DNA from 2 places in the Microbacterium betulae genome. Region 2 is predicted to be linked to the other one. Evidence: predicted binding sites of a transcription regulator. Region 2 holds the regulator's gene; the other holds the start of a gene.
The links. The regulator HspR, encoded in region 2, represses chaperone genes until heat shock. The targets are predictions, from matches to a motif close to AAGTTGAGTCNNNNNGACTCAACTT.
Positions count from the first base shown of each region.

Region 1: N8K70_RS16915 (Hsp20/alpha crystallin family protein) is a predicted target of HspR. The motif match lies at 1,911-1,935, and genes of this name have one in related genera.

Region 1 is NZ_CP118157.1:3,596,929-3,601,134, reverse strand. It holds gene galT (galactose-1-phosphate uridylyltransferase) at 1-195, shown strand, start outside; gene galK (galactokinase) at 192-1,391, shown strand; gene N8K70_RS16915 (Hsp20/alpha crystallin family protein) at 1,441-1,875, opposite strand; gene N8K70_RS16910 (DUF7059 domain-containing protein) at 2,153-3,676, shown strand; gene N8K70_RS16905 (SH3 domain-containing protein) at 3,760-4,113, opposite strand; gene N8K70_RS16900 (zinc-dependent alcohol dehydrogenase family protein) at 4,110-4,206, opposite strand, start outside.
Region 2 is NZ_CP118157.1:3,313,792-3,317,997, forward strand. It holds gene glgX (glycogen debranching protein GlgX) at 1-395, opposite strand, end outside; gene N8K70_RS15640 (ribokinase) at 482-1,378, opposite strand; gene N8K70_RS15645 (heat shock protein transcriptional repressor HspR) at 1,628-2,071, opposite strand; gene N8K70_RS15650 (DnaJ C-terminal domain-containing protein) at 2,092-3,075, opposite strand; gene N8K70_RS15655 (nucleotide exchange factor GrpE) at 3,150-3,770, opposite strand; gene dnaK (molecular chaperone DnaK) at 3,770-4,206, opposite strand, start outside.

The DNA of each region.
Region 1 (4,206 bases), 280 kb from region 2:
ATCGCGGCCTGGCATCAGGCGCCGGTCGACGTGGCGCGCGACTCCGCCCGTCTGCACCTCCAGCTCACGTCGCCTCGTCGGGCGGCGGACAAGCTCAAGTACCTCGCCGGATCGGAGTCCGCCATGGGGGCGTGGATCGGCGACATCCCGCCGGAGCAGGCGGCGGCGCGTCTGCGCGAGGCGGTGGGCGCATGACCGGGGCGCAGCGGCAGGCCGTCGCGCTCTTCGCCGAGCTGACGGGACACGACGCCGACGGCGTCTGGTCGGCCCCGGGCCGGGCGAACCTCATCGGCGAGCACACCGACTACAACGAGGGCTTCGTGCTGCCCTTCGCGATCGAGCACCGGACGTATGCCGCTGCCGGTATGCGCTCGGACGGCACCGTCCGCGTGGTGTCGACCTTCGACGGCGAGCCGTTCTCCCTGGCGGTGTCGGCCCTCGCCGAGACGTTCGACGGTGCGCGGGGGCGCGCCGTCGCGAGCGGCGCCGTGCCGGAGTGGGCCGCCTATCCCCTCGGGATCGCGTGGGCCGCGCTCGCCGCGACCGGTCGCGACGCCGCGGACGTCCCGGGCGTCGACATCGCGTTCGCCTCGGACGTCCCGGTCGGCGCGGGCTTGTCGTCGTCGGCCGCGATCGAGGGCGCCGCCGCCTCGGCGCTGAACGACCTGTGGTCGCTGGATCTCGGCGGCCTCGCGATCGCGAAGCTCGGCCGCACCGCGGAGAACGACGCCGTCGGAGCCCCGACGGGCATCATGGACCAGGTCTCGTCGACGCTCGGCCGCGTCGACGCGGCGACCTTCCTCGACTGCCGCACCCTCGAGACGGCGTCCGTCGACCTCGGCCTCGCTCGCGAGGGCCTCGCGCTCGTCGTGATCGACACGCAGGTGTCGCACGCCCACTCCACCGGCGGGTACCGCGACCGGCGTGCCTCGTGCGAGAAGGGCGCAGCCGGCATGGGCGTCCCCTCGCTCCGCGACCTGACGATCGTGGACCTCGATCGCGCCGAGCGGGTCCTCGACGACGTGACGTTCCGCCGCGTGCGGCACATCGTGACGGAGAACCAGCGGGTGCTCGACACGGTGGAGACGCTGCGGACGGCCGGCCCCCGCGGGGTCGGAGGCCTGCTCGTCGCGTCGCACGTGTCCATGCGCGACGACTTCGAGATCTCGACCGCCGAACTCGACGCCGCCATTGACGCGGCGCTCGCCGTGGGAGCGATCGGCGCGCGGATGACCGGCGGCGGGTTCGGCGGCGCGGCGCTCGCGCTCGTCGAGACCGGCAGGGTCGACGACGTCGCGGAGGCGGCGGGCCGCGCGTTCGCGGCCCGGGGGTTCGCGGCTCCGCACACGTTCACGGTGACGCCGTCGGAGGGCGCCCGCCGGGACGCGTGAGAAGGGGGCGGGCGTCCTCCGACGCCCGCCCCCTGTCGCCCGTCCGCGGTCAGGACGTGAGCGCGGGTCCGACGGTCTCGGCTCCCTGGACGGTGTGCTGCACCTCGACCTTGCGCGGCTTCGCCTTCTCGCTGATCGGGATGATGACGCTCAGCACGCCGTTCTCGTAGCTCGCCGAGATGCCCTCGGTGTCGATGCCCTGGCCGAGGTTGAGCTGGCGCAGGAACGAGCCCGAGGAGCGCTCGCGGGTGATCCACTTGACGCCGTCGGCGCTGCGGGTCGTGCGCTCGGCGCGGATGGTCAGCAGCTGTCCGTCGACGTCGATGTCGACGCTGCCCGGATCGATGCCGGGCAGGTCGGCGCTCAGGACGTAATGGTCCCCGTCGCGGTACAGGTCCATCGGCACGAGCCGCGGTCCCTGTCGGTCGAGGAGCTGTTCGGCCACACGGTCGAACTCACGGAACGGGTCGAAGAACATTGCCATGATGATCGTCCTCCTTGTGTTCGGCGCTGTTCGAATACTTGAGCCTCATCGGCTCAAGTTCAGATTAGCACTCTCAAGGGGAGAGTGCTAAAAGCTCGCTTCGAGCTTCCTGAGAGGACGCTCGAAAGGCGTCTTCTTCGCGCCCTCGGGCGCCTCGCGTTCGAATGACGAAATCGACCCGGTTCAGCGGCCGAAGTGGGCGGAATTCGTCATTCGAACACCGGAGGAGGGGCGCGGACGGTGCGGCCGAGCTCTGCGCACGGGGTTGAATGGACGGGTGACGCCGAACCCGGACCCCGCCCTCTGCCGTGGTCTCGCCGCCGATCTCGCGGCGGCGCGCTTCCGCTCCGAGGCGCTGCGAGCGATGTGGGGCGTCGAGGCCGACGATGCGATCGGCCGCAGCCTGCGTGCTCCGGCGCTCCGCGCCATCCGCCACCGGGACGACCTGCTCGCCGTGCTCGCGCGCCTGCTGATCTTCGGGGTGGCGCAGCCCCGACGCGACGTCGACGCCGCGCTCCCCCGCACGGGGGCGGCCGGTCTCGCATCCCTCGGGCTCGCCGCGGTCGAGGGCGGGACGGTCACTCCGCTCGCCATCCTGCGACCGCAGTCCTTCCACGACGACCGCGGCCCCGGCGAATGGCTCGTCGCGAGCGACCTCGACGAGATCGCGCTCGGGGGAGGCGCGCTCGCCGAGGACCACGTGCTCGGCGTGGGCGGCGCCTCGCTCACCCTCGCGGGCCTGCAGCTCCCGACCCCGGCCGCGGCGGTGCTCGACCTCGGCACGGGCTGCGGCGTGCAGGCCCTGCGCGCCCGGCGCTACGGCGAGAGCGTGGTCGCGACGGACGTCTCGCGGCGCGCCCTGCGCTTCGCCGAGCTCAACGCGGCCCTGAACGGCGTCGAGGCGATCGAGACGCGCGAGGGATCGCTCTTCGAGCCGGTGCGGGGCGAGACGTTCGACCGCATCGTGTCGAATCCTCCCTTCGTCATCACGCCGCGCGCGAAGGGCGTGCCCGCGTACGAGTACCGCGACGGCGGACTCGTCGGCGACGCCCTCGTGCAGCAGGTCGTGACCGGGGTCGGCGGGCACCTGAAGCCCGGCGGCGTCGCGCAGTTCCTCGGGAACTGGGAGACGAAGAACGGCCTCGCGGGCCTCGACCGGGTGCGTGCCTGGGTGGAGGCCTCGGACGCCCCGCTGGACGCATGGATCGTCGAGCGGGAGCAGCTCGACCCCGTCGCGTACGCCGAGATGTGGATCCGCGACGGCGGCACGTCACCGGGCAGCGCCGCGCACGATGCGCTGCTGGACGCCTGGCTGGACGACTTCGCCGACCGCGGCGTCACGGCGATCGGCTTCGGGTACGTGCTGCTCCGCCGTGCGGAAGGCGCCCCGACGCTCGCGCGCTACGAGAGCGTGTCCCAGCCCATCCCGTCGGAGGGCGGCCTCGGCGCGCACCTGGCCGCCGCGCTGGCCGCGCACGATCGCGTGGCCGGGCTCGACGAGGCGGGCCTGCTCGCGGCGCACCTGAAGGCCGCGCCCGACGTCACGGAGGCGCGGCACCACCTTCCCGGGGCCGCCGACCCGAGCGTCATCGAGCTGCGGCAGGGCGGGGGCTTCGGGCGCTCGGCGCCGGCCGACCCCGCGCTCGCGGCGCTCGTCGGGGCCTGCGACGGCGAGCTCTCGATCGGGCAGATCGTCGGAGCGATCGCGCAGCTCATGGAGGTCGACGAGCGCACGCTCCGCTCCGGGCTGCTCCCCGCCGTCCGCGAGCTCCTCGTCGACGGGTTCCTCGCGTTCGTCTGAGCGGCGCCCGTCCCGCGCCCACGCCGTCCGCGAGACTCCGGCCGATCCGCTCGCCGCGGGGGAGCGAGGCGCCGCCGTGCCGGTCAGAGCACGTGCAGCACCCGGTGCGGGACCCATCCCTCTCGGCCCGCGGCGTCGCGGCACCACGCCCATCCGCTCGCGTCGTCGTCGGCGACGATCTCGACGACGACGCCCGAGCGCGCCGGCAGCTCGGTCGTGTCGTAGGCCTCGACCACGCGCGCCTCGGGCCGTGCGCCGTCGAGGTGCCGCGACGGGACCCATCCCTCGCCGCCTTCCGCACGCACGAGGACGAACGCCGGCCACTCCGCGTCTCGGTCGCCGACCCGCACGGTCTTGCCGGCGCGGACGCGCAGGGGCGCGCGTGCGGGGATCTCGTGATCGGCCGTCAGACGCGCCGACGCGCCGGGCACGCTCATGGCCGCAGGAGCGTCTTGATCGCGCGGCGCTCGTCCATCGCGGCATAGGCCTCGGCGACGTCGGCGAGCGGCAGCTCGAGGTCGAAGACGCGG
Region 2 (4,206 bases):
CGGACGGTCTCGTCGTCCTCGCGCGCCCCGTGGATCGGCTGCTCCGCGATGATCGTGCCGCTCGTCGCGAGGGCGTAGGGATCGAGCAGCACCTTCCGCGGGTTGAAGCGGTCGCCGTTCGCCGGATCCCACGGCCCGTCGACCCGGTAGGCGTAGCGCTGCCCGGGCGCGATGCCGGGGATGGCGCCGTGCCAGACGCCCAGCGAGCTCTCGGTGAGCTCGTGCCGCGTCTCGCGGCCCGCCTCGTCGAAGAGGCACAGCCACATGCGCGTCGCACGCGGGGCGTGGACGGCGAAGTTCGTCGACTCGGCGCTCCACGTCGCACCCAGCGGCCGGTCGCGTCCGGGCCAGATCGCCGTCGTCTCACCCATCCGGGTCCATAGCTGCGGGCTCACACGGTCATTGTCCACGAGGTGACGACGGGGAGCAGCCATTGCGCGTCGGCGCTCCGGGACGAGAAGCGCATCCGGCGCGCGGCGTCCTAGCCGAGCACGGCCTCGATCTCCGCACGCGTCGGCATGGCCGGAGCCGCTCCCGGCCGCGTGACGGAGAGGGATGCTCCGGCCGTCGCCGCCTCGACGGCCTCCGGGAGCCCGGCGCCGCAGGCGAGCCAGGCGATGAGCACGCCGACGAAGGTGTCGCCGGCGCCCGTCGTGTCGACCGCGTCGACCGTCCGCGCCGGCACGACGTCGACGATCTCGCCGCCGCGGGCGATCAGGGCGCCCCGCGAGCCGCGCGTGACGATGACCGTGCCGGCCCGCTCGCTGAGACGCCGGGCCGCAGCCTCGCCGTCCTGCTCGCCGGAGAGCGCCAGCGCCTCCGACGCGTTCGGCACGAGGATGTCGACGAGCGGCAGCAGGCGAGCGGCCCCCGCGACGACGGGCGCGGGGGTGAGGACGGTCAGCGCGCCGGCGTCCCGCCCTGCGGCGAGCGCCCGCTCGACCAGCCCGAGCGGTCGCTCGAGCTGGAGGACGACGGCGGATGCCCGGGCGATCTGCGCGCGGTCGGCCTCCGCGAGCGCCGCCTCGCCGTTGGCGCCCGCGACGACGACGATGCTGTTCTCGCCGTCGTCGAGGACGCTCACCTGCGCGATGCCCGTCGGCTCCGCGGATGTGCGCAGGGCCGCCGTCCCGATTCCCTCGGCCTCGAGGAAGCCCCGCAGCTCGCGCCCGAACCCGTCGTCGCCCACGGCGCCGCCGAACTCCACGACGGCGCCGGCGCGTCGAGCCGCGACGGCCTGATTGAGGCCTTTGCCGCCGGCCCCGGTCGCGAAGCCCGTGCCCGCCATCGTCTCGCCGGGCTCCGGAAGGCGCGGCTGCCGGGTGATGAGGTCCATGTTCGCGCTGCCGATCACGACGATCGGTCCTGCCTGACTCATCCGCTGCCTCTTCCCTCGTCGGCCGGGGCTCCGGCCGTCCGCACCTTCACGCTAACGCCCCGTCACGGGTGAAACGCACCTGTCGCATATATGCCGCAGTTTGTGTGCTACATTCGAAGAGCCCGAAACGCACGAGCGTGCGAGTGCCCGGCCGCTTGACCCCCCCCCTCTGCGGCCGGGCACTCGTGCTCTGCGCAGGCTGACGCCATCCCGACCGGTCACGACGCGGGACGGCGGACGGCGGGGCTTCTACTCCTCCGAGCGGGGGCGCCAGAGCACGACGTCGGTCTGCCGCCGCACGCGCGTGCCGGAGCGCAGGGTGATGACGGCGCCGTTCGCGCTCGTCGCGAAGACGCGGGCGCCGGGGCGCTGCTCGCGTTCCGCGCGCAGCTCCTGCTCGAGCGCCCTGACTCGCCCGCGCAGCTCCTGCACCTCGTTCTCCATGTGCAGGATGCGCTCGATGACGGCCAGGCGGACGCCCTCGGTCGACAGGCGCGCGACCTCCCGCAGCTGCTCGATGTCGCGCAGGGAGTACCGGCGGGATCCGCCGCGCGTGCGGCCGGGGACGACGAGGCCCATCCGGTCGTACTGGCGAAGGGTCTGCGGATGCATGGCGGCGAGCTCGGCCGCCGCCGCGATCGGGAAGATCGGGGCGCGGGGATCGACTTCGGCCGGATCGCGCGGGATCGGCATCGTGCTCACCTCCTGGTTCGCTACTGCCGGGCTTTCGCCATCATGTCAGCGCGCGGGTTCTCCTTCGGCTCCGCCTCGCGGTACGCGTCGAGCGCCGCGCGCGCCCTGTCGTCGAGGTGGGAGGGGACGGCGACGTGCACCTCGGCGAGCAGGTCGCCTGTGCCCTTCTGCGACGCGATGCCGCGCCCCTTGACGCGCAGCACACGGCCCGAGGGCGTCCCGGGTGCGACGCGCAGCTTGACGGGGGTGCCGCCGAGGGTCGGGACCTCGATGGTCGCGCCGAACACCGCCTCGGTGAAGGTGACCGGCACCGTCACGCGCACGTTGAGGCCGTCGCGTGTGAAGACCGGATGCGGGCGCACGGCGATCTCCACCACGATGTCGCCGCTCTCGCCGCCGTCCGAGGAGGGACGGCCGCGGCCGCGCAGGCGGATCTTCTGCCCGTCCGCGACGCCTGCGGGGATCTTGACCTTGAACGGCTTGCCGTCCTCGCCCTGCAGCGTGATGGTCTCGCCCTTGGCGGCCGTGGTGAAGTCGATCGTGGTCCGGGCGCGCACGTCGGCGCCCTTCTGCGGGCCGCCGAATCCGCGGAATCCGCCCGAGGGCTGCCCGAACCGGCCGGAGCCGAAGTTCGTCGTGCCGCCGCCTGCGCCGAACATCGAGAAGATGTCGTCGAAGTCTGCGGGGCTGCCGCCGCGCTGCTGCGTGAAGCGGCTGAACACGTCGTCGAAGCCGCCGCCCGTGCCGCCCGCGGTGAAGCGCGCTCCGGAGCCCATGGCGCGCAGCTCGTCGTACTCGCGGCGCTGCTCCGCGTCGGAGAGCACGGCGTACGCCTCGCTGATCTCCTTGAACTTCGCCTCGGCGGCGGCGTCCCCCGGGTTCGAGTCGGGGTGGTACTTGCGGGCGAGCTTCCGGTAGGTCTTCTTCAGCTCCGCGTCACCGACGTCCTTCGAGACGCCCAGGACCTTGTAGAAGTCCTTGTCGAACCAGTCCTGACTGGCCATCTGCACCTTCTTCTCACGTTACGTCTCACGGGGGAGGGCGGCCGGCCCCGCCACGGCGGGGCCGGCCTGCACGGTCACTCCGCCGGGACGGCGACGACGACCTTCGCGGGGCGCAGCTCCACGTCGCCCAGCCGGTACCCCACCTCGACGACCTCGAGGATCGTGCTCTCGGTCGCACCGGGGGTGGGCTGCTGGAAGATCGCCTCGTGGCGCTGCGGGTCGAACGCCTCGCCGGCCTCGCCGAAGGCCGTCAGGCCCAGGCGCTCGGCGACTCCGCGCAGCTTGGCCGCCACCGCCGAGAACGGCGTGCCCTCGGCGAGGTCGCCGTGCTTGTCGGCACGGTCGAGGTCGTCGAGCACGGGCAGCAGGCCCTTCACGGCCTCGCCCTTCGCCCGGGCGATCTCGACCTCACGCTGCTCCTCGGTGCGGCGGCGGTAGTTGGCGTACTCCGCCTGCAGGCGCTTGAGGTCGTGCAGCAGCTGCGTCTCGTAGTCGCTCTTCTCCGCCTCGGCCGCCTCGTCCGTCTGCTCGGCGCTGAGGATGTCGTCCACGGTGAAGCCGTCGACGCCGTCCTCGGCCTCAGCCTGCTGCGCGTCGGGGTCGGAAGCGCTCGCCTCCGACCCGTCCGCGGCCGGCTGGACCTCGTCGCCGTCGGGCTGCTCTCCCTGGGGCTCTTCGAAGTCCTTGTCGGTCATCAGCTCTTCTTCTCGTCCTCGTCGTCGACGACCTCGGCGTCGATGACGTCCTCCTCCGGCGACTCCTGCGCGCCGTCGGGAGCGTCCTGCGGCGCCTGGGCCTGCTCGGCCTGGGCCTGCTGGTAGATGGCCTCTCCCAGCTTCGTCTGGCTCTCGTTGAGCGTGTCGAACGCGGTCTTCACCGCGTCGTCGTCGTCACCCGCGAGAGCGGTCTTGAGGGCGTCGACGTCGGCCTTCACGGAGTCCTTGACCTCGGCGGGGAGCTTCTCGTCGTTCTCCGAGATGAGCTTCTCGATCGAGTACGCGAGGGTCTCCGCCTGGTTGCGGACCTCGGCGGCCTCGCGGCGCTTCTTGTCCTCGGCCGCGTGCTCCTCGGCCTCGCGGACGAAGCGGTCGATGTCGTCCTTCGACAGCGCGCTGCCGCCGGAGATCGTGA